2 regions of the Paenibacillus nanchangensis genome follow, and region 1 is predicted to be linked to the other one. Evidence: riboswitches for the same ligand, from Rfam matches in the RefSeq annotation. Region 1 holds a riboswitch; the other holds the start of a gene.

Evidence for each region. A riboswitch is a leader RNA that binds a small molecule or an ion and turns the genes downstream of it on or off. The one in region 1 is predicted to bind S-adenosylmethionine.
Region 2: linked by a shared signal. The riboswitch ahead of metA (homoserine O-acetyltransferase MetA) and the one ahead of ACE6ED_RS18145 (methionine ABC transporter ATP-binding protein) in region 1 are both predicted to bind S-adenosylmethionine.

Annotation. Positions count from the first base shown of each region.
Region 1 covers NZ_JBHOFD010000022.1:73,772-89,829, reverse strand. The annotation lists gene ACE6ED_RS18180 (peptidoglycan D,D-transpeptidase FtsI family protein) at 1-1,933, shown strand, start outside; gene ACE6ED_RS18175 (Cof-type HAD-IIB family hydrolase) at 1,986-2,726, shown strand; gene ACE6ED_RS18170 (DUF456 domain-containing protein) at 2,758-3,240, shown strand; gene ACE6ED_RS18165 (putative polysaccharide biosynthesis protein) at 3,271-4,902, shown strand; gene ACE6ED_RS18160 (thioredoxin family protein) at 5,219-5,563, shown strand; gene ACE6ED_RS18155 (COX15/CtaA family protein) at 5,667-6,632, shown strand; gene ACE6ED_RS18150 (Cthe_2314 family HEPN domain-containing protein) at 6,843-7,562, shown strand; SAM riboswitch class I at 7,648-7,788, shown strand; gene ACE6ED_RS18145 (methionine ABC transporter ATP-binding protein) at 7,875-8,891, shown strand; gene ACE6ED_RS18140 (methionine ABC transporter permease) at 8,893-9,558, shown strand; gene ACE6ED_RS18135 (MetQ/NlpA family ABC transporter substrate-binding protein) at 9,682-10,575, shown strand; gene ACE6ED_RS18130 (NifU family protein) at 10,961-11,206, opposite strand; gene ACE6ED_RS18125 (YuzB family protein) at 11,287-11,541, shown strand; gene ACE6ED_RS18120 (NAD(P)/FAD-dependent oxidoreductase) at 11,649-12,710, opposite strand; gene mqnE (aminofutalosine synthase MqnE) at 12,795-13,901, opposite strand; gene ACE6ED_RS18110 (HesB/IscA family protein) at 14,517-14,876, shown strand; gene ACE6ED_RS18105 (5'-nucleotidase) at 15,270-15,404, shown strand; gene ACE6ED_RS18100 (DUF6933 domain-containing protein) at 15,500-16,000, shown strand.
Region 2 covers NZ_JBHOFD010000029.1:70,882-86,939, reverse strand. The annotation lists gene ACE6ED_RS21560 (SPFH domain-containing protein) at 1-105, opposite strand, end outside; gene ACE6ED_RS21555 (PadR family transcriptional regulator) at 295-627, shown strand; gene ACE6ED_RS21550 (DUF2812 domain-containing protein) at 629-1,264, shown strand; gene mqnC (cyclic dehypoxanthinyl futalosine synthase) at 1,380-2,516, opposite strand; gene ACE6ED_RS21540 (PLP-dependent transferase) at 2,924-4,102, opposite strand; gene metA (homoserine O-acetyltransferase MetA) at 4,132-5,049, opposite strand; SAM riboswitch class I at 5,150-5,276, opposite strand; gene corA (magnesium/cobalt transporter CorA) at 5,666-6,601, shown strand; gene ACE6ED_RS21525 (GNAT family N-acetyltransferase) at 7,048-8,040, opposite strand; gene ACE6ED_RS21520 (HRDC domain-containing protein) at 8,258-9,271, opposite strand; gene ACE6ED_RS21515 (ROK family protein) at 9,497-10,381, opposite strand; gene ACE6ED_RS21510 (substrate-binding domain-containing protein) at 10,484-11,470, opposite strand; gene ACE6ED_RS21505 (cache domain-containing sensor histidine kinase) at 11,463-13,271, opposite strand; gene ACE6ED_RS21500 (response regulator) at 13,274-14,878, opposite strand; gene ACE6ED_RS21495 (substrate-binding domain-containing protein) at 15,028-16,020, opposite strand.

The sequences.
Region 1 (16,058 bases):
AAGCCGTGACACCAAAAATGTGCCGCTCGCGGCAAGCCGGGGCAGCATCCGGGCTGCGGGAGGCGAGAAGCTGGCGTATTCGACGCCGGTGCAGTCCTTGTATCTGACGTTAACCAAAGAGTATAATGCGACGGTTACGGACAAGGAAACGAAAAAGGAAACGCTGACGCCTGAGGCCCGCACTAAAGTTTATCAGCTGGCCGACAGCCTGGTAGCGGACTTCAACAAATACGGCGATCCGAATGCGGAAAAGCTGACCCGTGAGGACGTTATCAAAGCGATGGACCTGTATTCCAAGAAATCCAAAGGGTACACGCCGCGGAAGATCAAGTCCGGTCTTAGCGATGCAGAGGTAGCCTACTTCATGGAGAACAAATTCAAATATCCGGGACTGGACATTGTGGAGGAGGATATCCGCCACTATGACAAGGATACGGTAGCCGTTCAGACCGTCGGTTATATTAAACCGTACAAGTCGGCCGGCAGTCTCGGCAAATATCAGAACATTCGGCGAAATACGGTGGACGGCAAAGACCCCGGGCTGCTGTACAAGGAAGATGAATTCGTCGGATTCGACGGGCTGGAGCTGCAGTACCAGGAGCTTCTTCGCGGCAAAAACGGCTATAAGGAAGTTTCTGTCAATCCGCAGAACATGGCTGAAAAGGTGGAGAACGTCGTGCCCCCGGTAAAGGGCAACGACATCTGGACCACGATTAACAAGAATATTCAGATGAAGACAGAGCAGGCGATCATGGACCAGATCAGCTGGCTGCACCGCAATCCGGTGCAGGGTAAGCTGCATCCCGATGCGGTAACCGGCTATGCGGTCGCGATGGAGGTCGATACCGGCAACGTGGTGGCTATGGCCAGCATGCCCGATTACGACACCAATGTTTGGACCGGAGGCAGCATGCCATCCGACGTATGGGATAAGATCAAGTCCAATTACCAAAACGGAACAATTACGCCGTATTCGTCAGGCAAATCAGGCCATAACTTTGACTCCACGGTGCTGCTTGGCTCGACAATCAAGCCGCTCACCGTATTGATCGGTTTGAATGAGGGCTTCATTACAACGAGTACCACCTACACGGATACGGGCAGCACGAAGTTCGGACGTGAAGGCTATGAAACGACTGTCCGCAACGCAGGCAGCCATGCTTACGGGTTCTTCAGCTCACCGGCCAAAGCCATTGAGAAATCATCCAACGTCTTCATGATCGACAAGGTCGGCAAAAAGCTGTACGAGAAGTATGGCGGCAAAAAAGGCGTCGAGGTGTGGGATAAATATATGAAGGAATTTGGCCTCGGCGTCTCGACCGGCAGCGGGCTGCCGAAGGAATACCTCGGTTTCCTGAACTATGTCGAGGAAGCCAAGATCAGTTCCCAGTCCGCGTTGGTGTATGCGTCCTTCGGCCAGCAAGGGCGGTATACCGTGCTGCAGCTTGCGCAGTATGCTTCCACGCTGGCTAACCAGGGTGTGCGGATCAAACCGCAGCTCGTCAGCAAAATTACCGACTCCACCGGCAAAGTCATCAAGCAGTTTGAGCGGGAAGAGCTGAATAAAGCGGACTTCGACAAGGCCTACTGGCGTGAAGTGATTCGCGGGATGAACAGCTCTGTAACGGCGTTTGACGACTTCCCGTACGATTTTGCCCGGAAGACGGGAACTTCACAGCAGACGGATACAGCAGGCAAAAACCGGGACAACGGCGTTTTCATCGCTTTTGCTCCGCGTGAGAATCCAAAGCTGGCTGTAGCGGTGGTCATTCCGGACGGCGGCTTCGGCTCGAACAGTGCGGCGCCTGTCGCACGCAAAATTTTTGATGCTTATGATTGGGAATACGGCCTTAACGGCGTGCCTAAAAAGACGCTGCAGCAGCAGAACCCGGACGGCACAGCCGCTGATAAGAAGGACACAGAGAGAGAATAACCCTAGATCAGGATAGGGGCAAAGGATGCACACATAGAAACGGAGGAACGGCATGACTGGACAATACCGGCTGTTGGCACTGGATATGGATGGAACCTTACTGAATGATGAACAAAAGATAACGCCCGAGACGGTCAAGTGGATTCATAAAGCGGTGGAGGCGGGGGTGTATGTCTGCCTCTCCACCGGGCGGGCTTTCAAAAACGCCTACCCGTATGCGCAGGAACTAGGCTTGTCGACGCCGATGGTTACGGTCAACGGCAGCGAGGTATGGCGGCGCCCGAACGAGCTGTACCGGCGGTCGCTGATGGATCCGCAGGCGGTCGGGGCCATGCATGCGCTGGCGGTGGAGCATAAGGTCTGGTTCTGGGCATATGCCGTCGAAGGGCTGTTTAAGGAAGAGAATTGGGACGGCAACCTTGACGGCCGGGAATGGCTCAAATTCGGTTATTACACGGAAGATGATGAGATCCGCCACCGGATTCTTCTGCAGCTGCAGGATATGGGCGGTCTGGAAATCACGAACTCCTCGCCGCACAACCTGGAGATTAACCCGGGCGGCGTCAACAAGGCGACGGGCATCGGCGAAGTGTGCAAGCTGCTTGGTCTGACGATGGATCAAGTGGTCGCTGTCGGGGACAGCCTGAACGATTTGGCCGCAATACAGGCGGCGGGTCTGGGCGTCGCGATGGGCAACGCGCAGGAGACGGTGAAGCAGGAAGCGGACGCGGTTGTGGCCGGGAACAATGAGGACGGCATTGCGGAAGTTATCCGGGAGTATATTTTGGTATAACCGATGGATTGAGCAGAAGGAGTGATGGGGCTTGGCGATTCTGGGCTGGACACTGATCATTGTATTGTTCCTGGTGGGAATGGCTGGTGCGATATTTCCTGTACTGCCGGGAGCGCTGGCGATTTATTTCGCTTTTTTTGTGTACGGCTGGTTCTTTTCGTTCGAGCCGCTGACTACATGGTTCTGGATTACCCAAACGCTGATTGTGGTGGTGCTGTTCGTCGCCGATTATCTGGTTGGAGCATGGGGCGTGAAAAAATTCGGCGGCTCCCGTGCATCGGTGATCGGCAGTACCATCGGCATCATTATCGGACCGTTTGTGATTCCGGCGTTCGGGCTGGTGATTGGGCCTTTTGTCGGTGCGTTTATCGGGGAATTAATTACCGGGGCTTCGGCGGGCAAAGCCGTCAAAGCCAGCATCGGCGCTCTTGTCGGTCTGCTCAGCAGTACGGTCGTCAAAATCCTGCTGCAGGTCGCAATGGTGGTCCTCTTCTTTATCTGGATCGCATTGTAATTCATTAACAAGTAAAGAAGGGGAAACAGTTTGTCCAAGAAGGAATCTTTTATCAAAGGCACGCTTATTCTGGCGGCGGCCGCTTTGGTCGCCCGCGTGCTGGGCATCTTTCAGCGGGTCCCGCTGGAGCACTTATTTAATGATATCGGTAATACAGCCTTCACTCAGGCTAATAATATTTACCTGATGTTGCTTACACTGGCTACGGCGGGCATCCCTAGCACCCTGAGCAAGATGATATCGGAACGCTATGCGCTGAACCGGCCGGACGAAGCCCGGCAGATTTACCGTGCGGCGCTGATTTTTGCGGCTGTCAGCGGCGTGCTGATCAGTATTGTGCTGTTTGCCGGGGCACAGCTGATCGCGAACCTTTCGGGCGTACCGGAAAGTGCAGCTGCAATTCGGGCAATTGCTCCGGCGCTGCTGCTGTTTCCGGCAATCGCGATGATGCGGGGCTATTTCCAAGGGCGCAACAATATGGCAGCTGGCGGTATCTCTCAAATTGTTGAACAGATTGCCAGGGTGGCGACGGCCATCCTGCTGGCCTACATTCTGCTGAAGCAGGGCTACGACAATCCAACCATGGCTGCGGGTGCGGCGTTTGGCAGCGTGTTTGGCAGTATCGCCGCTTTTGCTGTCATGATTTATTATGGCGTAAAAATGCGCAGAGACGAGCAGTCGCCGGACCGGCTGCAGGCCGGGACAGGTATCAAACTGCCGCTGCGCAGCATTTATAAAGATATCTTTACTTTGTCGATTCCGATTGTGCTGGCCGGGATGACGATTCAGGCTGTTTATTTTATCGATTCTACGCTGACCGTACCGCTGCTCAGCGGTTCGATTGGTACAGCTGAGGCAACGGCCATGGTTGCTATTTTGGGCCCGAAAGCACAGAGTGTGGCAGGAATCCCGCCCGTGCTGGCCATTGCCCTCAGCACGTCGCTGATTCCGGTCATATCGGCGGCGTACGCAAGGAAGGATGAAGAGCATTTGAAGCGACAGATGACATTGGCTCTTCGGATCTCCATTTTGACTGGCACGCCAATTGTGCTTGCGCTTGTTACAGCTGCGCACTCGGTCAACGGCCTGCTGTTCAAGGACTTGTCAGGTACCGGTATGATTGCTTTGTTGACATTCGGCACCATTTTCCAAATTACGATGATGACCACAAACTCCATTTTACTGGGAATGGGCAAATCCAGAACATCAATGTATTATGTGCTTGGCGGTATTCTTGTCAAATTGGCCGGCAGCTTTGTGCTGAGCCGGTTCATGGGGATCTACGGCATTATTCTGGCAACTGCCCTCTGTTTTATCTTTATTACACTCCTAAATCTCCGGCTGTTGAAGCAAATTGTGCCGTTCCGGATTATGGGCAGCCGCTGGGCCGGTTACGGGCTTGCCGCTGCAGTCTCTGCCGGGATCGGCTACGGACTGAACGCAGCGGGAATCCTGCTTACCGATATGATGCCCGCCCGTCTGGCGTATTTGCTGACCTGCCTTGTTGTTGGCGCAGCGGTAGTTGTAGTCTACCTCGTGCTGCTGGTTGTATTTGGCGTCATCAGCCGCCAGGAAATTTCGGGGTATCCGCGTCCGCTTCAAAAGGCTTTACGGCCTTTAATGCGGTTCCAGCCGGCGCGAGTGCGTGCGGACGGGGAATAAGGAGTTATAAGAGAAATTGCGGCGGGCACCCTATGGGAGCCCGTTTTGCACAGGGAAGTTTACCCGGAGGGAGGGAAACTTCGGTTGAACTTCCCCTACATGAGAGCTGGCCGCAGGGGCGTTTTTAGCCGATGCCATGTCACCCGCCTTTTTTAGCTGAGCGAGAAGGGTTTGGCATGGAGCGTGCCGGATTGTATATGATATTTATCGCTTTTTTGGGGTCCTTCATTGACTTCCGCTCCGCATTTTGCTTCACTTAGAGTACAGACCGGCAAGGACGCCGTACATTATTAATCGAAGGGACAGGTGTTACCGCATGGATAAAGTAACCTCCCCCGCCGAATTTCAAATCGCCATTCAACCGCCGAGACTTACGGTAGCGGTGTTTAAGGCCGACTGGTGTGTGGACTGCAAGTTCATCGATCCGTTTATGCCCGAAGTAGAACGCAATTACGCTGACAAGCTTACATTGATTGAAGTGGATGTCGATCAGGTCGGCGATGTCAGCCAGGAACAAAACATCCTGGGGATTCCAAGCTTTGTCGCTTACAGCGACGGAAGAGAGCTTGTCCGTTTTGTCAGCAAGCTGCGCAAATCGCGCGAAGAGATCGAAAATTTCTTAAATAACGCTGTGGCTGTGTATAACAGCCTCCAGGAATAAAACAGCTATCCGCCGCTGCTGCCCCCATTAGCGGTAAGCCGCGGCGGATTAGCGCCGGTCCGGAATTCCCGTCTTACTACATTATGCGATGCAGGTGAAACCATTGAAGACACAACAGCTGAAATGGCTTAGTTACGCAACCTGTCTCGTCATGTTCCTCGCGCTCTTTGGCGGAGCGGTGGTAACCAAGACGGGATCGGGTCTGGAATGCGGGAACGAGTGGCCGCTGTGCCACGGCAAGTTCATTCCCGCCTATACAGTAGGCTCTATGATTGAATATACGCACAGACTGGTCAGCGGATTGGCCGGACTGCTGTCGCTGGTGTCCATGTACGCCTTCTGGAGATACGCGCCTTCACGGCGCGATTTGCAGATCTATGCGCTGCTGACGCTGATCTTCGTCATCGTCCAGGGAATTATGGGAGCGCTTGCGGTGGTGAAGCCGCAGGTGCCCGCCGTCAAAGCGCTGCATATGGGCTTCTCGCTGATTGCGTTTGCAAGCGCGGTCATGCTGGCGCTCGGAATGAAGCGGCGGGCCTCGGAGGCCTTCAGCGGCAGTGTGTCCGGAGGAAGCGTAAGCCGGGGCTTCCGCAATCTGGTGTGGGTTACGACGGTGTATGCGTATATCGTCGTGTACATCGGAGCCTATGTCAGCCACACCGATTCCAAAGGCGGCTGCAGCGGCTGGCCGCTCTGCAACGGAGAATGGATTCCCGAGCTGTCGGGGGGCGTGGGCATTATGTTTGCGCACCGGCTTGCGGCGCTGGCGCTGTTTGGCCTGGTCGCCCTGATCGGGCACCTGGCGTTTTGGCGCTACCGGTCGGAAAGGGAAATCCGCATGCTGGGTCTGGCAGCAACGGGGTTGGTGTTAGCGCAAGTATTCAGCGGTGCGGCGGTGGTCTACACGCTTGGCAACGAACAGCTGTCGATTTTTGCGGCGCTTGCTCACATTACATTGATCGCCGGACTGTTTGGCATTCTTTGCTATTTAAGCGTTCGGGCCGGCCAGCTGGCGGCTCAGCCGCTTTATGTGGATTCGGGAACCCGGGGAGCTAAGCGGGTGTCCTGATGATTTCCGCAGGCGGAAGGCTGGCTGCGGTTTGTGGTTTACAGAATTGCCGATACGGTTAAATATAAACGGCATACGGGTGGAGGCATAAGCGGATAGCCTCCGCGCCGCTTGGAACACTAGGCGTAAAGCCTTGGGATCGCTGATCAACGGCGGTCCTCTTTATTTCCGGTTTTGAACAGCCGGGTCAGACAGAAGGGGGAGAGCAGCATGCTTCGCAGTTTACTCGGCGAGCCGCCCCGCGAAAATGAAGGCATTTTGGCGGAGGCGATGGACAGTATGGCGCAGATGAGCGCTGTGCTGCGCAAAGAAATCAAAGCGCGCGGAGACTCCGCGCAGGAGTTCCGCAAGATGGAAATCTGGATCGAGGGACTGATTTCATCCCTTGACGAGCTGGAGCAAAGCTGGCACGCGGCTGCCCATTTTCGCCAATCGGTACAAAGCGAATATGCGGACGAGCTGTCTCCCAAGGAACAGGAGGAGTATGCCAGGTACGTTTATTTTTACAAAAACGGCTTTATCCGCGTATTCTCTCTTCTTGACAAACTGGGAACGGTGTTAAACGAGCTGTACGATCTCAATACATCCAAAGTAAAAGAGCACTTCTCCTATTTCACCGTGCTGCGGCAGTTTCGGGCGGTGAAGGCGCATTCCCGGCTGGCGGACAAGCTGTTCGCCATCAAAGACTCTTACCGTGACGCCATGCAGATTCTCCGCAGGCGCCGCAATGCGGAAATTCACTATATGAATTCGGAGATGCAGGATGACATGTGGCAGCGCGCCCACGATCCCGAGGAAAAAGTGAAGCTGGAGGACCTGGACCGCCATTTGGACGAGTTGAAGCAGGGGCTGGAGATGGTCTGTAAAACGCTGGCCGAGACGTTCCGGTACAGTCTGAACGAATGGCGCAAAACAGGGCGGCGGCGCTAAAGCGTTTGCGCTCTGTTTTTCCGTAAAATCCCTTTGACAAAGCGTATAAAACTAAATATACTTAGGACACAATTTCATACCAACCATCTTATCGAGAGTGGCGGAGGGACAGGCCCGATGAAGCCCGGCAACCGATTTGCAGGCGTGTGAAACGCAGGCAAGTGACATGGTGCTAATTCCTACATTACCGGACGCGAAGAAACGCAGCGGTATTGGCAGATGAGAGAGGAAGTCCAACTGGAATATAGGCCTCTTGCGATCTGTCAAAGGATTGCGGGAGGTTTTTTTGAGTTAGAGGGAGGAAGAACGGAATTGATTGAGCTGAAGCAACTGACGAAAGTGTACGGCAAAGGCCGACAGTCGGCCACCGCGCTTTCCAATCTGGATTTATCGATAAAAAAAGGGGAAATCTTCGGCGTCATCGGCCACTCAGGCGCAGGCAAAAGTACGCTGATCCGCTGCATTAACCTGCTGGAACGCCCCACATCCGGCGAAGTATGGGTGGACGGCGTCGACCTGACCAAGCTCGGCAAAAACCAGCTGCAGGAAAAACGCCGCAAGATCGGCATGATTTTTCAGCATTTTAATCTGCTGTCGTCGGCTACGGTATATGAAAATATCGCGTTTCCGCTGCGCCTTGCGGGTACTTCCTCCTCAGAGGTGGACCGGAAGGTCAAGGATTTGCTGACGCTGGTTGGCCTGGAGCCGCACAGCAGCAAATATCCCGCCCAGCTGTCAGGCGGACAGAAGCAGCGTGTTGGAATTGCGCGGGCGCTTGCCAGCGATCCGGACGTGCTCCTGTGCGACGAAGCGACTTCGGCGCTTGATCCGCAGACAACGGATTCCATCCTCAGACTGCTCCTGGACATCAACCGGAGATTCAACCTGACGATTGTCTTGATCACCCATGAAATGCATGTAATTCAGAGCATTTGCGACCGGGTGGCCGTCATTCACGGCGGCGGTATCGTCGAACAAGGTGAGGTCACCGAGGTGTTCCTGAAGCCAAAGCATGAAGTAACCAAAGAGTTTATCCGCAGCGAAAATCAGAATGACGGACCTATCCGGGCTGCGATTGACGAAACGGCCCATGAGAGCTCGCGTGCGGCGAAAATTACATTTCTCGGCGAAAAAACGTACGAATCTACGCTGTCCCATGTTACGCGGGAGACGGGCGTAAATTTTGCGATTTTGCAGGGGACGATTTCGACGATCAAGGATGTGCCGTACGGCCAGCTGATCGTGCGTTTTGAAGGGGATCCGCAGTCCATTGACGCGACGATCGCCCGGCTGACCAGCCAAGGACTTGATGTGGAGGTGATCCGCTGAGATGGGACTGAATTTTTCGGAAGTGGATTGGCAGGAAATCGGCCAGGCAACGGTGGATACCTTTAAAATTATGGGTTTTTCCGGATTGTTCACAATAATCCTTGGTTTACCACTCGGAATTGTGTTATATTTATGGGGAAGATCCACATCGCCTTTCGTAAGGGTGCTTTATACGGTATTATCGATCATCGTTAACATCCTGCGTTCGGTGCCGTTTATCATTTTGATTGTAGCGCTGATCCCGTTCACACGGTCCATTGTTGGCGTATCGACCGGCGTATTGGGCACCATTCCGCCGCTGGTCATCGGCGCGGCTCCCTTCTTCGCCCGTCTCGTGGAGACGGCGCTGCGTGAAGTGGACCGCGGGGTGATCGAAGCAGCTCAGGGGATGGGCGCCTCTACCGGGCAGATTATCCGCCGGGTGCTGCTGCCGGAAGCGCGTCCGGGCCTGATCGCGGCAATCACAATCACGATTGTCACGCTGGTATCCTACACCGCCATGTCCGGCATGGTTGGCGGCGGCGGACTCGGTAATCTGGCGATTAACTACGGCTATTACCGGTATGAGAAGGAAGTTATGATCATCTCCGTTTTCCTCATGGTCGTGCTGGTGCAGCTGCTGCAGATGGCCGGCGACCGGCTGGTGAAGCATTTTACCCGGAAATAAGGAATATTGGAATAAGCAACAGGGGAACAAGGAAATAGAGGAATAAGCAATAGGGGAAATAAGGCAAGATCATATAGAGATCCTTATTTTACACAGATTAATGATAAGAGAGGGGATTGTACCATGAAAAAACTGTCCATGTCACTGATCAGCGTTATGCTGCTCGTGCTGCTTGCCGCTTGCGGCAGCAACAACGCCGCAAATAACGGCGGCACAAACGCCGCTGCGTCCAGCGCTCCGGCTCCTGCCGCTGAGGGTACGGCAACAGCTGAACCATCCGAAGCTCCTGCCGCTGAACCGGTTACGTTGACTGTCGGCGCATCGCCGGTACCGCACGCCGAGATTTTGAAGGCCATCGCTCCGCTGCTGGAAGAGCAAGGCATCAAGCTGGAGATTAAGGAATTCACTGACTATATTCTTCCGAATACCGAGCTGGCCCAAAAACAGATTGATGCGAACTTCTTCCAGCATCAGCCTTACCTGGACGAGCAGAACAAGCAAAACGGCACCGATCTTGTCGGTGTAGCTTCGGTCCATGTTGAACCGTTCGGCGCTTACTCCAAAAAGGTGAAATCGGTGGACGAGCTGAAAGACGGCGCTAAAGTAGCGATCCCGAACGATCCGAGTAACGGCGGCCGCGCGCTGATCCTGATGGCCAAAAACGGCCTGATCAAGCTGAAAGACGACACCAACATTTTGTCCACCAAAGCGGACATTACTGAAAACCCGAAGAACCTCGACATTATTGAGCTGGATGCAGCCATGCTGCCCCGTCAGCTGGAAGAAGTTGACTTGGCTCTGATCAATACAAACTATGCGCTGGAAGCGAAGCTGGTTCCAACCAAAGACGCCCTGTTCATTGAAGACAAGGAATCGCCGTATGCGAACCTGCTCGTTACCCGTCAGGACAACAAAGACTCCGATGCCATCAAAAAACTGGCTGCGGCATTGACGTCCCCGGAAGCGAAAAAATTCATCGACGAACAGTATAAAGGTTCGATCGTTCCTGCGTTCTAAGATTTGATGGATTGCATAATCCCGTTTGGCCTGTTGGCCGGGCGGGATTTATTTTTTTTGCTGCGGGAAAGGGATTGGGGTTAGGCAGTTTTAAACTTATAGAACCGGAGATGGAGCGTGTGAAGAGATGCCTGAAGGCAGAAAGGTAGGAGGGCAAAAAGGAGGCGTTGTAAGGAAGCTTTGAACGAAAGCGTTGAAAGGGGACGTTCCTGCTTTATTGTGGAATGCAGTGTTTGCCGTGACATCCAGCTTTTAAAGAGTTGTACAATCGCGTAAAATCTTCTATAATGACCAATACGAGCGGGGTTAAGGGATAGCGGGCATGAAAAAAAGCCGCCCCGTCCGTCTGCAACAGACGCCGGGACAGCTTCGTGTATGAAGCGTATCAGAATACTTGAACGACTTCTTCGATTCCTTCCACTTCTTCGATCAGGGCGCGCTCGATCCCTGCTTTGAGCGTAATGGTAGAGCTTGGGCAGCTGCCGCATGCACCCATCAGTTTCAGTTTCACGATGCCGTCTTCCACATCGATCAGTTCGACGTCACCGCCGTCGCGCTGCAGAAACGGACGAAGTTTATCAAGCACTTCCAGCACTTCATCATACGTGGTGCTTTGTGCGTTCTCACTCATTCTCAATCACTCCTTTCGTATGTATATTATAGTACAAATATTTAAAAAATAAAACGGTTAACGACAACAGGGAGCACATTATGAGACCAATTATTGAATTTTGTGTCAGCAACGCCAGCATGGGTTCGGGCGCTGTAATGGAAAAACTGGAGCAAAACCCCGACTACGACGTCATCGAATACGGATGCCTTGATAACTGCAGCGCGTGTTATCTTGCGCCTTTTGCTATGGTGGAGGGGGAGATCGTCACCGCCGAAACGCCGGAGGAGCTGGAGGCGGCGATTGAAGCCAAGATTAAGGAATTCCAGGCTTGGGACGAGCTGGATTTGGATTGAGGCTCTGGATAAAAGGGAATTTACGATGGACCCATCCTCAAAAAATAGCCGGGCCGAATGAGGAGCAACCTCTTTTTCGGTCCGGCTTTCTCTATATTTGAGGCAGCCTAGCCAAAATGCCGCTTCGACATCCAGAGGACGCCGCTTTTCAGCAGCCGGGGAACGCGGCCCATCACAGAGCGGCGGCCCATGAGACCGAAGCCGGCGCTTTTGCCAAGGGAGCCGAGGGTTCCCTTAAGCTTGATGCGGTGCAGCTTCGGCTTGTCGCCTCTCCAGTGCGCGAGCATCGCGGTGGCGACCTGCTCGCCCTGCGCACCGGCTGCCTGGGCACTTGGAGCAAACGGCAGGCTTGCGCAATCCCCGATAACATAGACTTCGGGATAATCAGGCAGCTGGTAATGCGGTCCGATGAGGAGGCGTCCGCCTTTATCTTTGGGCAGGTTGAGATCCTGCACCGGCTTCACGGGCTGAATCCCGGCGGTCCAGACCGTTACATCGCCCGTAATAGCTTCGTCGCCGTTGTAGACAGCACCATCAACGACCTCAGAGACCGAAATGCCCCCTCGGGTCTGTACGTTGTGCTCATTGAACCACTCTTCGACATAAGCCGAAAGCTTGGCGGGAAAAGCAGACAGCACCCGGGGTCCCCGGTCCAAAATCGTAATGTTCAGATCGGGCCGGCTCTCGCGCAGCTCGGCGGCGATTTCCACGCCGCTTAGTCCCCCGCCGACAATGTTTACGCTTCCATAGGGTTTGATGTCGTTTAACCTGCGGTACGTTTCGCGGGTGCCGGACATCGACTGGATGCTGCAGGTAAACTGTTCCGCGCCGGGAATGCCGTGGTATTTATCCGTGCAGCCAAGCGCGATCGCCAAGTAATCATACGACACTGGTTCGCCGCTCGTCATAAAGACGATGCGGCTCTCCAGATCGATCGATCCGACTTCCCCGTACCGGACGGTCAGACGGGGATGTACGGGAAATGCGATACGCAGATGGTAATCGGTAACCGTTCCCGCCGCAAGGGCGTAGTATTCCGTTTTGATGCCCTGATAAGGCATTCGGTCCACAAGGACGATTTCCATATCGTGAGGGAGATGGCTGTGGAGCAATTCCTGAATGAGTGCTAGGCCGCCGTAGCCGCCGCCGAGGACAAGCAGTGTTCTCATGCCGAATAATCTTCCTTTCGAATATGGCCTACCGGCTGGGACGCCGGCTCGATACCTTTTTCTTACCCGCCAGACGGGTAACTGCTACTCGTACACTTTGATTTCGTTGTAGAAGGTGTCGCGTTCGACCGGAATGCGTCCGGCACCCTTGACCAGCCAGATCAGCTCTTCCCGCGTCAGTCCTTCCGGCGTCAAGGCTCCAGCCGCGTGGCTGATCCGTTCTTTGATGATCGTTCCGTGCACGTCCGAAGCGCCAAAGCCAAGCGCAACCTGGGTCAGCTGCGGGCCGATATTGATGAAGTATGCTTTGATGTGGTCGATATTATCCAGCATCAGCCGGCTGATGGCGATGGTTTTGAGGTCCTCGTAAGCCGAGTTGCGGCGCATGATGCCGGCGTTTTTGCTCTTCGGCTGCATGGACAGCGGAATAAAGACCATGAATCCGTTTGTCTCGTCCTGCAGGTCGCGGATATGCAGCATATGGCGAACCCGGTCTTCCCGCGATTCAATGGAGCCGTACAGCATCGTCGTATGCGTGCGCATGCCCATCTGGTGCGCGGTGCGGTGAACCTCCAGGTATTCCTCGACGTTTGCTTTGTCGACCCGCATTTTTTTGCGGTAATGATCGGACAAAATCTCTGCTCCGCCGCCGGTCAGGGACTGCAGTCCCGCTGCACGCAGACGTTCCAGCACTTCACGGATGCTAAGCCCGCTGATCCGGGTGAAAAAATCAATTTCCGCCGCAGTGTAAGCCTTCAGCGTTACTTCCGGGAAGCGGTCGTGCAGCGCCTGCAGGGAATCGACGTAATACTGGAACGGCACATGATTGTTGTGGCCGCCGACAATATGAAACTCGCGAACGCCCGGGTGGATGTGCTGCTCGACATAACGGATCATTTCTTCACCGGACAGCGTGTACGCACCTTCGTCGCCTTCATCTTTGCGGAAGTTGCAGAACGCGCAGCGGGCTTCGCAGACATTAGTGAAGTATAAGCTCATGTTCTCGATAAAATACACTTTATTGCCGTTTTTGCGCTGATTCGCTTCATTTGCCAGCTGGCCGATGGTCAGCAAATCATCGCTTTCATACAAATATACGCCGTCTTCCAGGCTGAGGCGCTGGCCGGCGCGGACTTTCTCTACGATCTCCGCCATTCTGGAGTCGGTGTACGGGGTAATCAGGGTAGACATGGCATTTCCTCCTAAGGCTACTGCTATAGCGGCAGACAAGATCGGACTCTAGCGGTCCGTAAAAATAGAAAAACATCCCGTTTTTCTCCGGCAGCGGAAAAATGACCAAGATGTTCCGAGCAAGGCCGGAGCGATTGGATTCTAAAAAATAACGATTCTTATCGCGTGACAAAATTCCGAATTTTGTCGTGCATCCCTATTATAAACTTACACCGGATGGGGAGCAACACCCGGGATAGGCGGGAAATTGTGCCGAATGTGCCGGGGAGACGGCCCGCTCCCTGAAAGCAGAAACAGCAGAAACAGCAGAAACAGCAGAAACAGCAGAAACAGGAGGAACAGGAGGAACAGCAGGAACAGCAGGAACAGCAGTTGGACAAAACCCAGGTATGGCCTGTGCCCTTCGTGCACTTAGGGGTTGAGGCGGCGGAGCGGGAGGAGTATACTTAATTTTATATAGTAGCATTTTGTATCAATTGGTGGGGGACCCTAACCATACAACCTCTCACCTCGCGGGAAAACTAAGGTAACTCCTTGATTTTAACTGACGAAGTAGCTTGGACATAACGGAGGGGGACCCTACCGGTGAACAATTTCAATAAGGAGATGATTCTCATGATTAATATTAGCGAGACGGCTGCGGAGCAGTTGAAGACGATGCTGGCTTCCCAAGAAGTGCCGAACATGTTTCTTCGTTTGGGCGTAACGCCTGGCGGATGCAGCGGTTTTTCCTATGCGATGGGCTTTGACGATAAAGAAACCGATGCGGACATTTACATGGACGTCCAAGGGCTGAAGGTTGTGGTGGAGAAAGAAAATCTCCGCTACCTGGATGGCCTTGAAATCGACTTTGAGGAATCCGGCATGACCGGCGGGTTTACGATCCATAACCCCAATGCTATTGCGACCTGCGGCTGCGGATCGAGCTTCCGGACGCGGGACGATGCGGGCAAGCCGAGCGCAGAGCCTTGCTAAGGGTTTGATAGGCAACTGAACGCGGGAAGAAGCGGATGCGCATCCGCCAATATGGATACGCTCCTAAAGCACAGGAGACTTTGAGGCACAGCCTTGGGGTCTCCTGTTTTTTTGTTGAAAAAGGCATGGGGGGACTGCACTGTAGTGCGGGATATTCGAGGGCTTCCTACTTTTCGTTGGGAGCGTGAGAGAGTGCGGGGGCCTTGGCAGGAGCGGTCAATCTCGTATCCAGAAATCCTAGAAGAGAGGTATACTGAAAAAGGTGGACAAAATAAACAACGTTGTAGGGATACTCTACATTGCAATGCGGGAGCTCAATCTGTAAGAATGACAAGCCGTCCGCCTCACCTGTACTTTTTCAGCTCAGTCTATATAGAAAGGGGACACTGACAAATGCCATTTGATATTGATAGTATACCGCACATATTCTTTGATGATCAGGTTGGTCATATTGAAGGAGTAGCCAGAAGATTCCCATCTGTACACGTCCCATTTGGAGTTTCCAATATTAAAACCGGCAAGCAATAAGAGGACTCATAAGAAAAAGCAGGAGGCGATACCGGATCGTAGGAGCTGATGGGTTGCAATGAATTCAGTGCAATAATGGGGGGAGGTAATTCACCATGCTTGTATTTAAAGCAACAAAAGATACGCTGAAGGATCTTAAAGTGTTGCCCGACCCAGTTGGCGATATAGATTTATTCTATTGCTGGCATGTCAATCTGTTTCAATTATATCGAAAGAAGCAGTATGTGTTTATGAACGATTTAACCAGACTAAGTTTGACCGTCTCGGGAATTAGGTCGGGTCAGAAACATAAAGTGAAAGATCTATTTGTGAATAGCTTAAAAGAATATTTAAATCAAGAAGATTTGCCAACAGACCAAATTCATGAGTATTTAGAAAACTGCAAGGAATCTGTAATGACGAAAACCGATAATCGAAGCGTGATAAGCACATTAAGTGAGATCATGCTTATAATGAAATCATTGGAGAGGGACAATAAAGGTTTTGAAGAGAGTAGTGTAAGACATAAATGGAATAACCGTATTATATATAAGCCGATAGATTATCAGAAACCGATTGATTTTTTTAGGAAAGAACTTGAGCAAAGGCATCGATAGTGGGCTGCGAAATGTTGAATAGCGCATTCAATATAAATACTAGGGTCTGACGCAAACT
Region 2 (16,058 bases), on a different contig from region 1:
TTCGGACACCTCTTTGGCGATACCGTAAATCGCTCCCCCCACACAAACCGCTATCATCGCAATGACCCAAAATCCGCTGACAGGCTGAAGTTTTTTCTCTTTCAAAGCCAGCACCTCCACAAAAGATATGTATTTGATATTTTTATGATATCACTTTTGTTTATTTATGTAAATTACTATTTATTTTTTGTAGCTGCAGGATTTAGTAATCGATATCATTGACAGCATTTTCCTTGCTCGTTCATAGTGATATTACAGTAAACGATATAACGATTAGTGTAATAAGCGGAGCTGATGAGCTTGAGAGACACGGTGACGGGAGGCGCCTTAACGGAGGCGACTTTAATCATTTTGCTGGCGTTGTATCGGCCGAATCACGGATACGGTATCATGCAGTTTGCGGAACGGGAAACAGACGGTCGGCTGCTGCTTGGGCCCGGTACGCTGTATGGCGCATTAAACACGCTGCAGCAGAAGGGCTGGATTGAACCCGCAGCAGACGTTTCGGCGGTTGGCCGCAAGAAAAAATACGTCATTACCGCGCTTGGCAAGGAAATCGTCGGGGCCGAAATCGGACGGCTGGCGCAGGTGCTGCAGTGTGCCAAAACCATTACTGGAGGAGATTAACGTGGGAAAAGCGTTCAAAGTCTTTTTCGGCGATCCGGAGTCCCAGGAACATTGGCTGAACGGCAAGTCGGACGCGGGGCAACGTTTAAAGTCGACCTCAAAGCTGTTTTATGAATTTGAACCCTGCAAACCGGGCGAATACCGGTACAGGGTCGAATGGGTGATCGACAAATCGAAACGGGAGCTGCTCGCATACCGGGAGTTTTTGGAGGAGATGGGCCTTCGGACGGTTTCCAAAAATTTCGGCTTTGGTTCCTATTCCTACGGCAAGGTTAGGCTGGGATTCGCCGGCGGCAAGCCGGTCGTTCGGACCGCCTCGGGGACAATCAATTCGGAGCTGCTGATCGTGGAGAAAAAAAACGACGGCAAGCCGTTTGACCTGTTCACCGCCAGAAGCGATAAGCTCAGTTATTACCGCAAAATCCGCGATTCTTTCCTGTACGGCGCGGCGGGTCTTACGGCGCTTATTGTGCTGGGGAACCTGGAGGAGTTCGGCCTTACAGGCACTGCGCCGCATATGCCAGTCTGGAAAATCGTGTTGACCGCCGCTGCTGCTGCCATAATGGTGCCTCTGTTGGCAACGGGGATCCGGGCGGCGATGAAGATCAGACAGCTGAAGCGGGAAACTTCCGAATAACTTGTCTATAACAAAGCGCCCCCGTCTCCATCCCTAAAACGGGAATTGGAGCCGGAAGGCGCCGGGCGCTGCAGCTTTTGTGTTACGCCCCCGGTAGACGGGGGGAAAGTTCATTCTAGTTCTGCATCACAAAATCATTGTCAACTTTTGCATTCTCGTCGTCGAATACGCGAAGAATGTCATAACGGGTATTGCGCTGGGCAGGGATTTTGCCCGCCTCGCGGATGATCTTCAGAATGGATTCGATGTTGACCTTGTAGGTCGCGCCGGCCGAAGACACCACGTTTTCTTCGATCATGGTGCTGCCGAAGTCGTTGCAGCCATACTGCAGCGACAGCTTGCCGATCTCCGGTCCCATCGTTACCCAGGAAGACTGGAAGTTCTTGATGTTGTCCAGCGCCAGGCGGCTGATCGCAACGGTCTTCAGGTATTCCTCAGGCGTCTGCCGGTCCAGCTTAAGGTTGGTGTTATCCGGCTGGAATGTCCAGGAGATAAACGCCAGGAAGCCTTCCGAGTCGTAGCCGTTGCGCAGACATTCATCTTGGGCGTCACGCACCCGCATCAAATGCAGCGCACGTTCTTCCATACTCTCGCCGAGGCCGATAACCATTGTGGCCGTTGTGTTCATTCCGATCCGGTGGGCCGTCTGCATGACATCCATCCAGTCGCGCCAAGACCCCTTAAGCCGGCTGATCTTGGACCGGGTGCGGTCATCAAGAATTTCCGCCCCCCCGCCAGGCAGCGAATCGAGGCCGGCTTCATGAATCTGCCGCACCGTTTCTTCCAGCGTCAGGCCGGATACTTCCTTCATTTTCATGATCTCGGCTGGAGAGAAGGAATGCATCGTGATCTCCGGGAACCGGCTTTTGATTCCCCGCAGCAGATCGGTGTAATAACTGAACGGCAGGTTCGGGTTGGTTCCGCCCTGCATCAGAATCTCCGTGCCGCCGACCGAAATCGTCTCCGCGATCTTTTCATAAATCGTTTCGTCCGGCAGAACGTAACCTTCCCCGGACTTCGGACTGCGGTAAAACGCGCAAAACCGGCAGTATACGTCGCAAATATTCGTATAGTTAATGTTCCGGCCAATGACAAAGGTCGTCACCGGATCGGGATGCCAGCGTTCCATAATTACGTTCGCGGCCGCCCCCATCTTCTCAATCTCGTTGCTCTCGAACAAGGCGATGGTGTCTTCCAGGTTCAAGCGCTCGCCGCCGAGCGCCTTGTCCAGAATGCGATCTATCCCGCTCATTCTTCACAGCCTCCCTCTCATCGCATAAACATTCAGCGGATGCCGCTGATATTTTAAATTTAGATAACATAGGATCAGGTCCGTTCTACTATCGTACCATATTCCGGACAGGTTAAGAAACAACCGGAAAGCCAGTGTGATCAAAAAACGCCCGGCCGTTGTCGTCCGCTCCCCCTTTTTCCTCCGGTATTTACGTCTATACGATTTCACCGCAGGCCTGATTGGATCTGATATCCCCTTTGCCTTTTGCGCTGTATGCTGTATACAGTGATGGAATGAAAAACAGCGGGGTCCCCCGGCCAACCGGGAAACACTCCGCTGTCATTACCGCACAGTGAAATCGCTTCGTTATCTATCATTCCAGTTCAGCGTCTAACCTGTCAGCAGCCAGCCGGATTCAGCGCGGATTATTCAGCGCTTCCGTCTATCTCTTTGCGGGCTGCGTCCAGTGCGTTCCCCAGATCTGCAATCAGATCGTCGATATGCTCGATTCCCACGGAGAAACGCAGCAGCCGGTCATCGACACCTACGGCGTCGCGGATTTCGGCCGGAATGTCCGCATGGGTCTGCACGGCGGGATACGTCATCAGCGATTCCACGCCGCCCAGGCTTTCGGCAAAAGCGATCAGCCGCACATGGCGCAAAATCGGCTCCACATACCGCGCATCCTTCACTTTAAAGGAAAAAATGCCGGTATTGCCTGACGACTGGCGCTGCTGAATTTCATACCCCGGATGATCCGGCAGGCCGGGATGGAACACCTCGGCAATGGCGGGATGCTCAAGCAGGTAACGGGCCACCGCCAGCGCATTGCTTTCGTGCCGCTCCATCCGCAGCGCCAGCGTCTTCATGCCGCGCATGAGCTGATAGCTGTCGGTTGGGCTAAGCACGGCGCCAATCGAGTTGTGCAGAATCGCCATTTCTTCGGACAGCTCTTTACCGCGGGTGACGATCAGGCCGGCCAGCACATCGTTATGCCCCCCGAGGTATTTGGTCGCGCTGTGGATGATAATATCCGCGCCCAGCTCCAGCGGCCGCTGGAAATACGGGGTGAGCAGCGTGTTGTCCACGATGGACAGCAGACCATGGCTGCCGGCCCACGAACTGACGCGCTCGATATCCGTGATCATCATCAGCGGGTTGGTCGGCGTTTCGATAAACACCGCTTTGGTCTCCGGACGGCGGGCCGACTCCAGCGCATCAAGATCGTTCGTATCCACATAAGAGGCGGTTACGCCGAACTTGGACATGATCCGCTCCAGCAGCCGGTAGGTTCCGCCGTACAGATCAAGGGATACCACCAGGTGGTCGCCTTGTCCAAACAGCGCAAAAATCGTCTGCAGCGCGGCCATGCCCGAACTGCACGCAAACGCGGCGTCTCCGGATTCCAGCTCCGCGGCGGCGCGCTCCAGTACGGAGCGGGTCGGATTTTTCGTGCGGATGTAGTCAAAACCGGTGCTTTGGCCAAGCCGCGGATGACGGAACGCCGTCGATTGGTAAATCGGAAAATTGACCGCTCCCGTAGCGGGGTCCTCCAGCGAACCGATTTGAGCCAGCTTGCTCTCCAGCTTCCATTTGTTCTCCATAAATAACATCCTCCTGCTTCAGTTCGATTTTAGATTTGGGGTCCGATATCGTAAGGCGTCTCTTGGTATACATAGTAGTTCAGCCAGTTAGAGAACAATAAGTTAGCATGGCCGCGCCAGACCGATGGCGGCGTGCGGGTTGGATCGTCGTTCGGAAAATAGTTTTTCGGCAGCGCCATCTCCATTCCTTTGGCGAGATCGCGCTCGTATTCCCACTTGAGCGAACAGGGATCGTATTCCGAATGCCCGGTTACAAAAATTTGCCGCCCGTCCTGTGTCGCCACCAGATATACGCCCGCTTCTTCCGATTCAGCAAGCACCTGAAGTTCGGGACACTTGTCGATGTCCTCCCGGGAGACGTCGGTATGGCGGGAATGCGGCACATGAAACAGCTCGTCGAAGCCGCGCAGCAGCTTCACATGGCTATGATTCAACGTGTGCGGAAAAACCCCAAAACACTTTTCAGGCAGGCTGACCTTACGTACGCCAAAATGATAATACAGCCCGGCTTGAGCCGCCCAACAGATATGCATAGTCGAAGTTACGTTCCGCTTGGACCACTCGAAAATATCCTTGAGCTCCTCCCAATAGTTGACTTCTTCATAGTCCATTTGTTCCACGGGAGCGCCGGTAATAATCATGCCGTCAAAACGGCGGTGGCTGATTTCGTCAAACGTCTTATAAAACGCCTCCAGATGATCGGCGGATGTATTTTTAGAGATGTGGGAACGCGGGTGAAGCAGCACGATGTCCACTTGAAGCGGCGTATTGCCGACCAGCCGGAGCAGCTGCGTCTCCGTTGTCTCCTTGTTGGGCATCAGATTCAGAATGACGATCCGCAAGGGGCGGATGTCCTGGCGGTACGCCTGGCTTTCGTCCATGACGAAGATGTTTTCTCCGGCTAATACTTCTTTGGCGGGCAGGCTGTCGGGAATCTTGATCGGCATATTGCTTTCTCTCCTTTGTCGTCATGGATTTAATGGGAAACAAATAAAAACCTTTCTCCGCAAAAGAGAAAGGTTCATATCGTCTGAATCATATGCGCCTCTCTCATCTGTCAGAGTATCCTGTCCGGCATTCTACCGTCCAGGCTCTGCAAGAATTAGCACCGTGCGTTCTCACGCCGGTTGCCGGGTTTCATCGGGCTAGTCCCTCCACCTGCTCTTGATAAGATTTCGCGTTATTCGGTTAAAATTTCATTGACCTAACTTTAAAGCATGAACCTTTATTTCGTCAAGACCATACCCTGAAGAAAGGTCTCCAAAATGACAACTTTTTTTGTTGAAAGCCGCATAACCCGGCGTTATACTAGACAAGTGTTTCACAGACTGAAATGTAACGGGGTGAGAAGGAAATGGAAGGCGACCCGAGGCCGCAGTACAGCATTCGGACAGCACAACCGAACAGGACGATATTCAGCTTGCCGGCTTGGGGAGCATATTTCCCTATGCCTTCCCGCCCCGTTTACCTATAAAGGGACCGGAGGATCCGGCCAGACTGATTTATCGCCCTGTGCTTTGACAAGCGCATATTCCCGGAAGGGGACAGAAGGGGTGGAGAACCATGAAGATCAGACTGGTTAATGCCGGTGTGTTTACACCGGTCGACGATATCCGGGAGACACTGGAGGCGCCTGAAGAGGGCTTCTACTGGATCGACGCGGATGTTGAGGATCTGGAGCTGCTGCAGCCGCTGTTTAATCTGCACGACCTGGCGGTGGAAGACTGCCTGAGTGAAGAAGATCAGCGTCCCAAGATCGAAATATACGAAAGCCATTATTTTATTGTAGTGAACAGCATCCGTTTTGACGATGAAGAGATTTTTTTGCGGGCACTGAACGTCTTCCTCGGCAGACATTACATCATTACCGTTACGAAGCAGAAGATTCACGAGCTGCGCGTATTGAAGCCGATTCTGTGGGAACAGGAAGTCAGCGAACCCGACCGGTTCCTGTATTTGCTGATCGACCTTGTGGTTGACAACTACTTTACCGTCGGCGACCGGATCGAGGTCCGGATCGAGAAGCTGGAAGAAGACATTCTGATGCACACGAAGAAGTCGCACCTCAGCGAGATTATCGGTCTGCGAAGCGAAATTTTGTGGCTGAAGAAGATGCTTGGCCCGCAGAAGGAAGTTATCAATACCCTGAACAAAAAAGACCTCCGGCTGATCAACGACCAGCTGCAGAAATATTTCAGCGACATTTACGAGAATGCGGTCAAGATCTCCGAGACGTTTGAGACGTACCGGGATCTGATGGGCAACTTGCGCGAAGCGTACCAGTCCAGTATCGCCAACCGGGCGAACGAAATCATGCGCGTGTTCACCGCCATTACCACGATATTCATGCCGCTGACCGTCATCACGGGCATCTACGGAATGAACTTCAAGCATATGCCCGAGTTGGAATCGCCTTACGGCTATTACGGCGTGTTGGCCGTCATGGTCTCGCTGGGCTGCGGCATGCTGTATGTCTTCCGCAAAAAAGATTGGCTGTGAGCCGTTCACCGGCGCCGCGGCACATTATGACAGGCCCGGACCGCCGCCCGCGGTCCGGCGCGGATACGCCTCTTTGCCTATCCGGCCATTAAAACTAAAACGGTATAAAATTTAGAGCAGTTTTCTTTGCATTTTTTCGCAAAGGAAACTGCTCTTGTACGTTTTCCGGGTTTACCTTGGTCTGGCGGTTCTGGAAGTAAGGCGACCCTATACGGGGATTGGTCGTTTCCGGGCCCAGTGGGCTGGGAATTCCATGGGGCAGGACATTCTCCCTGAACTCAGTCGACTCCCAGGTTTCCGGGGTTCCGGGGTTCCGGGGTTCCGGGGTTCCGGGGTTCCGGGGTTCCGGGGTTCCGGGGTTCCGGAGTTCCGGAGTTCCGGGGTTCCGGGGTTTCTGAGCTTCCGGGTGTCTCGGCCGGAGACACGGCATGCGCCCCCGCGGATTTTCAGCGCGGAAGCGCAGCCGCCATCCGGTACGTACCTCTTTGGGGCACATAACCCAGCTTACGGTTGATCGAAAGAATTGGCGCATTCGTCGAGTCGTTGTCCGTCCGGATATAAGAAGCTTTCCGCGCCTTCGCCATCTTGATGGCCTGGACCTTCAGGGCAAGGCCGACACCCCGGCCGCGAAAATCCCGGCTCACGCCCGTATACTCGTGGTACATTCCGTTTGTCTCGCCGGCGTACACGACGTTGGAGACTCCGACATACCGCTCCCCGGCCGCGGCGATGATGACTTGTTCCGGCGCATAGCCGCTAACCATCAGGTGCCATTTGCGCCACTCGCTAAGCTCGGGAACTCCCCCGGTGTGCCCGGGAATATCAGGCAGCGTCTCCTTGTACAATTCGTACAGCCTTGCTTCACCGGCTTCGACTCCCTCATCGGCTAGCGTGGTAAAACGGATGCCTTCTCCTTCCAGCCGGCCGGGAACCTCGGCGCCGAACAGCGGATCATCAGCGCTGTTATCCAGCGTCAGAACGGACTGATACAAATGCCGTTCCAGTGTGTACCCTAAATTGTTCGCAAAGCGCAGCGACGATTCGTCGTGATCCCATACCTCCGTCTTGAGCAGGTCCGCTCCAAGCTGACGGGCCCATCCGGTAGCTTCGGCATACAGCGCTTTCCCGATACCGCTGCCGCGGCGGCCCGGTTCTACAACCAGCGTATGGTTCAGCGTCCCCGCTTCCGTCCAAGGCGCTCTCCAGATCCATAAATACCCCGCAAGGCTCCCGTCCTCCTGCTCAGCAACGAGTCTTAACCGGTCATATCCGGCAAGCTGCCCGTTCTCGTCCTTATAGGTATGTCCGGTAACAAACATCTTGGTATCGTCCTCTTCCAGCCTGGCGGCATCCACCGGTTCGGACCAATACGTATTCAGCAGACCCGCAATCGCTTCATAATCACCGGGCAGCTGAAGCTGTCTAATCTTAAACTCCAATCCGTTTCCTCCTCATGCAATGTGTGTGCTTGTTCCAGCATGACACAAATCCACAAATTGGAACAGGGAAAAAACATTTATAATAGACTGAACTAATACCACACAGGTGAGCGGCTCCTTTAGAAGCGCACTTTTGCAGCGCTCTTTTGCAGCATTCTTCAAAGCTCCTCAGCGCTCTTCAAAGCACTTAGCACTCCCCCCGGCTTTCGCCACCCTTTCAGCCCGCTTCCTCGGCCTGCGACTCCGATCCCGCCAAATCCCGGCGGAAACGGATGCGGATCAGCCGGAGCTTCTCATAATACGGGTCCAGGCCGCCCGCCGCCGTGAACTCCGGCCCGTATACCTTATGCAGCACCGGCTTCAGGAACAGGTCGCCGAGCTCACCAAAAGCAAGCCGGACCGATTCCCGCTCTTCCTCGGGCATTACGCTAAGCTCCTTGTCAATAAGCGGGTCGACGGAATAACCGTCCCGCTCCAGCTCTTCAACGGCCTCGATCAGCTCCCGGCGGTTGACTCCGCTCTTCTCCCGGAGTTCTTCCAGCCCGAGACCTGCTTCAATGCCCTGGACCAGCAGCCGCCGCAGGCGCAGGCGTTCAAGCTGGCGCTTGTACTTCTGCTCCTTCTGCTTATACAGCCAGGAGGCGAATGCTTCTTCATCGGTTGCTTCCCGTACCCAATCCAGCGGGAAGTCAAATCCGCGCTCCGCTTTGGACGTAATCTCCAGCCACTGGTCACCGAACTCCGCCGCCTTCCCTTCCCCGATTCCCGGAATCTGCAGCAGCTCTTCCACCGTCCGGGGAAGGAAGGCGCTCAGCAGCCGCAGCAGCCGGTTGCTTGCAAGCAGATACGGCGCCTTGCGGGCAGCCGATGCCCGGATGCGCCGCCAGGAGCACAGTTCTTCATAAATCTGCTCATTGGCGGACTGCTCGCTGTAAAATTGCAGTCTGAGCGGCTCCAGCCCTTTGGCGGGCAGCTGTTCCTCTTCCAAAGCCCCATCGATCAGAGGACGGTAGCCCTCTCCCATCCGGATCGCCAGCTCGTGCCGGTAGACGCACAGCATTTCACTCCAGGAGCCGCCTTCATACCAGATCACATCTTCCGGCGCTTCCGGCCCTTCAAATTCCCGCCAGCCCAGCCGCCAGATTCCTTCCTCTTCCCCAATCCACAGCTGCGCGAACCGTTCCTCCGCGCCTCCGGCTTTCGACATCCGGTTCATAAATACGATTTGCATCAATTGAAACCTCCTTCATCTGGTTACAATATTCCGGCGCCAGCCGGCCATGCGCACCCGCTTCCCCTATCGGCCCGGTCCGGACCGCAGCAAACGGATGCAACGCAAAAAAGCACCCTTCCCGCAAAATCTGCAAGAAGGGTGCTTCCCCATAACGCCGTTATACTGTTACTACTACAATAACACAGTTTACGCTGCAGTCAATCCCAAATTTGGAAAAAGGCGTTAGTTCCGTTCCAGCGCCAGCTTGGCAAGACCGATTGCCCCGGTAAGTCCGGCGTTGTCGCCGAGGCCTGGCGGAACGATGTAGCTGTCGATTCCGGCGTTCAGCGACGGATGCTGCACATACCCGTTCAGCAGCTCCTGCACCTTGGCGCGAATCAGCGGGAACAGGTGGCTTTGCTTCATGACGCCGCCGCCCATCACGATTTTTTGCGGAGACAGGGTCAAAACGAAGCCCATCAAAGCATGCGCCAGATAATGCGCCTCCATCTCCCAGGCCGGATGATCCTGCGGCAGCTCTACCGCCGGTTTGCCCCAGCGGCGCTGAATCGCCGGACCCGCAGCAAGCCCTTCCAGGCAGTCGCCGTGATAAGGGCAAAAGCCTTCAAACTTGTCGTCCGGGTGGCGGCGGACATAAAGATGCCCCATCTCGGGGTGGGACAAGCCGTGAATCAGCTTTCCGCCAACAACCGCTCCTGCACCGATCCCCGTACCTACGGTAATGTACAGGCAGCTGTCCAGCCCTTTCGCTGCTCCCCATGTATATTCGCCAAGCGCCGCTCCGTTTACGTCCGTGTCGAATGCAATCGGAACGCCCATCGCGTCCTGCACCGCTCCCACCAGATTAAACTGGCCCCAGTGGGGTTTCGGCGTCGTCGTTATATAGCCGTATGTAGGGCTGCCCAGCACCGGATCGATGGGTCCAAATGAACCGATACCGACCGATTCCACTTTTTTGTCCGCAAAATAACGCAAAACAAGCTCCATCGTCTCGTCCGGCGTCGTCGTCGGGTAACTGACCCGGTCCAAGATCGTTCCGTCCTCTTGTCCGATGCCGCATACAAATTTTGTTCCGCCCGCTTCAATGGCTCCTAGTAATTTTGTCACGCTATTCCCTCCCGAATGTTGAACCCTGCCGGTTAGTATTGCCGCCTGACGACAATCATTCCTTAGGATATCATTTTTTGAAGGACGCGCCTATGCACAAATTTAATAATCTTCTGTAAATGGGAACAGCAGCTTTAAGTTTTTGCTGTCAAACATGTTGTCCCGGGTAATGACGACCGAACCGGTATCGATTTCTGGCGGAACCTTCTCCTCCTCCAGAGCCGTTATCGCCGTCCGGACACCCAGATAACCCATATTAAACGGCTTCTGCGTGATGGTCGCCTCGAGCACGCCTTCCTCCAAAAATGCGATCTCCCGCAGGGAGTTATCGAAGCCGACCAGCTTCGCGCGGCTGCCCAAATCACGGATCGCCCGGGCGGCGCCGATGGTAGTTGGCTCATTCAGGGCGGCGATCCCTTTCAGGCCGGGCTGGCGGGACAGCAGCGTCTTGGTGATATCATAAGCTTTTTCTTCGGACGCTCCGCTGTAATAGGTGCGCTCCATCCGGATTTTTGGATGATCGGCCAAAGACTCCCGGATGCCCTGCTCACGCTCCATCGCCGTGGCGGACCCCTGGACCACGCTCAAAATTACGGCTTCCCCTTCGCCCTCCATTGCCGCGGCCAGCCGGCTGCCCGCCTGCCGGCCTGCTTCAACATTGTCGGTCGCAACGAAGCTTATCCCGACGCGCTCGCTCAGCCCCGAATCTACCGTAACAAGGCGGATGCCTGCTTCCGCTGCTTCCTTCGCCGCAGGCACGACCCGGTGATAATCCGTCGCCGCCAGCACAATCGCATCAGGCCGGCGGGCCGCCGCCTCTTTCAGCAGCCTTATCTGCCCATCCACATCACTTTCCTCCCGGGTGCCGAGAACGGTAACATTAGCTCCGAATTCCTCGGCGGCGGCGGCAACGCCCTGATTCATGGCCGCCCAAAACTCAATCTCAAAATCGGTTGATTTCGGGATAAAAATGATCTCCCGCACCGCGGGCCGGCTCCAGCGCTCTTTTAGCCCGCCCCCGGCGGCCAGCAGCAGGATGAAGACCGCCGCAATCCCCACTACCGTCAGCACTGCTGCTTGTTTACGCAAGAGGACTACCTCCTTCGACCCAGGCTTGATAAGGGATCCGGATACCGGCCACCGTGCCTTCATCCAGTTCGCTTTCAAAGGTAAGTCCGCCGCTTTCGCCATAGTTCAGCTTAAGCCGTTCGTACACATTGGCCAGTCCGACACCGCCGGGGCCGCTCTGTTCAAACCGCCCGCTGCGGAGCCGGGCCAACGTCTCCTCCTTCATTCCGATGCCGTCGTCGGCAACGAACAGCAGAATGAACCGGCCATCGCGTATGCCGCTGATCCGGATGTGGCCGCCTTCGGGTTTGTTTTTGATGCCATGATAAAGCGCATTTTCAAGGAGCGGCTGCAAAATGATTTTTAACGTTGGATGCTCCTGTAGGCCGGCCTCCACCTCAATGGAGTACGTCAGTTTCCCGCGGTACCGGATGCTCTGGATCGTCAGGTAGTTCTCCGCATGAGCCAGCTCTTCCCGCAGCGCCACCCGTTCTTCCCCCGTACCGATGCTGTAGCGGAGCAGCCTGGCCAGCGCGGACGTCATCTGCACCACCTCAGCCTGCTTTTCCATCTCCGCCATCCAGATGATTGAGTCCAGCGTATTGTACAAAAAATGCGGCCGGATCTGCGCCTGCAGCGCCTTCAGCTCGCTGGCCCGCTTCTCCTCCTGCTCGGCCACCACCTGGCCGACCAGCTCCTTAATCCGGCCGGTCATCAGATTAAACGTTTTGGCCAGCTTGCCGATTTCATTAATCGCTTCGACATCCGCCCGGGCGTCGAAATCGCCGCGTTCCACTTTTTTCATCTGCGTCTCCAGCTTCTTCACGGGCCGGGTGATTGCGGCCGACAGCAGCAGTGACAGCGCAAGCGATATTCCCAGCGCCACACCTCCCCACAAAAGAGCTGAAAGCTGGATCGCCCGTTTGTTGCTCACCAGCGCTTCGGGATAGTTGACCCCGACGATTTTCCAGCCAAAGCCGGTGCTGCGGACCGTATAAATTTTGGCCCGGCCGTCGCTCACTGTCTCAAATGTGCCGTCGCCAGCCTGCATGATTTCACCAACCGCTTCCGACTTCAGATCGGAGTAAATCAGCTGCTGCCGGGGGTGGAAGACCAGATTACCGGCCGTGTCGACAACAAAAACATACCCTTTACCGGCCATCTCGATCTGCTGCCCCAGGTTGTTGATCACATTGTAATTCAGGTCAACGAGCAGCACGCCTCCGGCTGTCGTCCCCTCCCCCGGAAGCTGTCTGCTGATCGAGACAACCCAGCGGTATTCGCCGTAATACAGATGCTGTACACGCGAAGAAGAGATCGTCTGACCCCCTCCCGCTTCCGCGGCGGCAACGTACCAATCCTGTGAAATCAGATTGGCGTAAGGCTTCAGCCGGGAACCGTCCCGGTCCGAAACCAACGCGCCGTTGGCGCCAACAAACAGGATTGAGACGATATCGTCCCTGGAATCCGCAATGGACCGCAGGCTGCGCTGCGTCTCTTCGGCAAGCCGTCTGCCTTCCGCGCCCCTCGGGTCCCGTAGCCGCATCAGCGCCTGCAGGCTGCCGTTTGCAGCGGCGAAATCGGAGATGCTGGTCATATTGCCGATGTAATTTTGAATATTTGCGCTGACTTGAACCATCAGCTGGGAGGTATAATCAATTGAATTTTTGCGCACAGCGTCCGAGGAGAGCAGGTACGTGTTCAGACTTAGCACCATGGCCGTAAACAGGATGAGTCCAAAAAAAGAAACAGCGATTGTCGTGCGGATGCTCTTGAAACCAAGCCGGGACCGGAGCCGCCTGAACCTTGCCGGAGCGGCCATCGTCAGCCGGTCTCCTTAAGGGAGGCGCGGTATTCCTTCGGCGTCATTCCCGTCGCTTTTTTGAAGATCACACTGAAATATTGGGGATCGGCATAACCGACCCTGCCGGCGATATCATAGGCTTTAAGCGGCGTCAGCTTAAGCAGCTCCTTCGCTTTGTCCACCCGCAGACGGGTCAAATATTCCACAAAGGTGCAGCCTGCATGCTGTTTGAACAAGGTGCCGAAGTAGTTCATGCTCAGGAACACATGGCCGGCCGCCTGGCCGACCGACAGCCCGGGATCGGCATAATTCGCCTGAATATAGGCTTCCGCCTGCAGCATCTGCATCCGGTTGACGCCGCCGCGCTTCTCCGCCAAAAACGCCACAGCCTGGAGGCACGCCTCGTACAGCCAGCACTTCAGTTCTTCAAGCGTGGGAAGCGCCGGAAGCCGCCGGTCGGGATCATCGCCAAACAGCTCTTCTCCCCGGAACCCGGTTTCCGAAATGACGCCAAGCACCGCATCCAGCAGCCGCCCCGCCGAGTCATAACATTCGCGCAGGGCTGCTCCCGCCGCCTTCATGTCCTCCTGCCAGTCGGACAACGCGGCTTCGATCCGCTCCGGGTCACCGGCCCGCAGCACGGCAGCCATACGCCGCTCGTAAGCGCCGTAATCGGTCCGGTTAACCGTCCGGCCGAACTCCATATCCTGCAGGACCAGCACCTGATTTCCGCCGTGGAGGAACCGGTAGTCCAGCGCGGATAGCGCTTCCTGGAAGGAGCGGGGCAGCAGTTCACGCGCAGCGCAAACACGGCCGATGCCAACCGAAACGGTGCGCTTGAGGTAGCGTTCGGCGGCCTGCCTCCCCAGCTCGGCGGCAAGCTGTGCCGCCGTTTCCAGCTCCCCCGGCCGGCCCGGCAGCAGGATGCCCACCTTCTCGTCCCGCAGCCGGAAGACGAGGCCCTCCCGTTCGCGCCCGCAGATTTCCTCAAAGATGTTATACACCGCATAGGCGTGCAGCTCGTCGTCCGCGTCTGTTTGCCCGCGCTCCCCGGCCGGGTCCAGCTCCGCAACCAGCGCAAGCCCGCCTGATTCAGGCAGCCTGAGGCCGAGCTCCCCCAGCTTCGCAGCCGTTTCCTCAGCCGTGAGCCGGCCGGCGGTGAAGCGTTCAAGCAGCCGGTCGCGTAGCAGCGGCAGGCTTTCGTTCAGCCGCTGCCGCAGCGAAGTCCAGTTGCGCATCCGGGCATGTTCTGCATCCAGCTCCGTACGCAGGGTCCGCAAAAAACGGGTGAATTCCTCCAGATTCACCGGTTTCAGCAGATAGTCGTCCACCTTCAGCCGGATCGCCTGCTTGGCATAATCGAAGCTTTCATATCCCGTGACAATGACCACCCGGATCCCCCGGAAGCGGGTATAAATCTGCCCGGCCAACTCCAGGCCGTCCATGTAGGGCATGCAAATATCGGTGATCACCACATCGGGACGCAGCTGCTCGACCGCATCCAAGGCTTCCCGCCCGTTGCTGTAATCGCCGGCCAGCTCAAACCCGCAGCCGTTCCAGTCCGTTTTCCGCCGCATGCCTTCCCGCACTTCATCTTCATCGTCGACGATAATCAGTCTGTACATCGGATGCAACCCTCCCCGGAAGCTGTGTGTAAGCCTGTTGTTTGTGGTTTATGCACCAGTGCGCCCGGCGTATCGCTCATTCCCTCGGAACGGACAAAGACGCGGCGCCCGCGCCGCATCCTGTATCCGCTTCCAATTCTAAGCCGGTTCTATTCGTATAATAACGGTTTAATCTCTTCGGAATCCATATTGGTCTTATCATACCAATGGAAACCCGTATCGATCAACTTCTCAACCTTCTCGCCTTTGACCGCCTGAACGGCGGCTTTGACGGTCTGGTAACCAATGCCGATCGGGTCCTGGGTAATCGATCCGGCGACCGTTCCGCTGCGGACGGCATCGAGCTGGAGCTTGCCGGAATCAAAGCCGACGATGGTCACTTTGCCGATTTTGTTCATTTCGGTCACCGCATTAATAACACCGACTACCGAACCCTCATTTGCCCCAAAAATGCCCTTCAAATCGGGATGGGCCTGCATAATCGCTTTGGCCAAATCGGTCGATTTTAGCTGGTCGCCGCCCCCGTATTGGATGTCGACGATTTTGATATCCGGGTATTTGGACTCGATCTGTTCTTTGAAGCCGTCGCGGCGGTTCACGCCGGTAACGCTCGTCTGGTCGTGGACGATCAGGGCGATTTCGCCTTTGCCGCCGATCAGCTCGCTCATTTTGTCCGCGGCGAGCGCTGCCGCCGCCTTGTTGTCCGTCGCCGCCGTGGCCACCGGAATATCGCTGTCCACGCCGGAGTCGAAGCCGATGACGGGGATGCCCGCTGCTTTGGCCTTTTCAAGCAGCGGAACGGAAGCCTGGCTGTCCAGCGCGGCCAGAGCAATAGCGCTCGGCTTTTTGTCCAGCGCCGCCTGCAGCATCTCAATCTGCTTGTCGACTTGAGATTCGGTCTCCGGACCTTCAAAGGTGATTTCCACGCCGTATTCCGCTGCAGCCTTTTCGGCTCCCTGTTTTACCGCCTGCCAGAACTGATGCTGGAACCCTTTGGAGATGATCGGAATATACAGCTTATCGCTGCCCCCTGCCGCGGGAGCCGCGTCCGTCTTGGCATCCGCCGTCCCGCCGCCACTGCCGGAATTGCCGGAATTGCCGTCCGCCGCGCAGCCTCCAAGTAAAGCCGCAGCCAGCAGCATCCCCGATAGCAGCAGTTTGCCTCTTCCTTTTCCTTTTA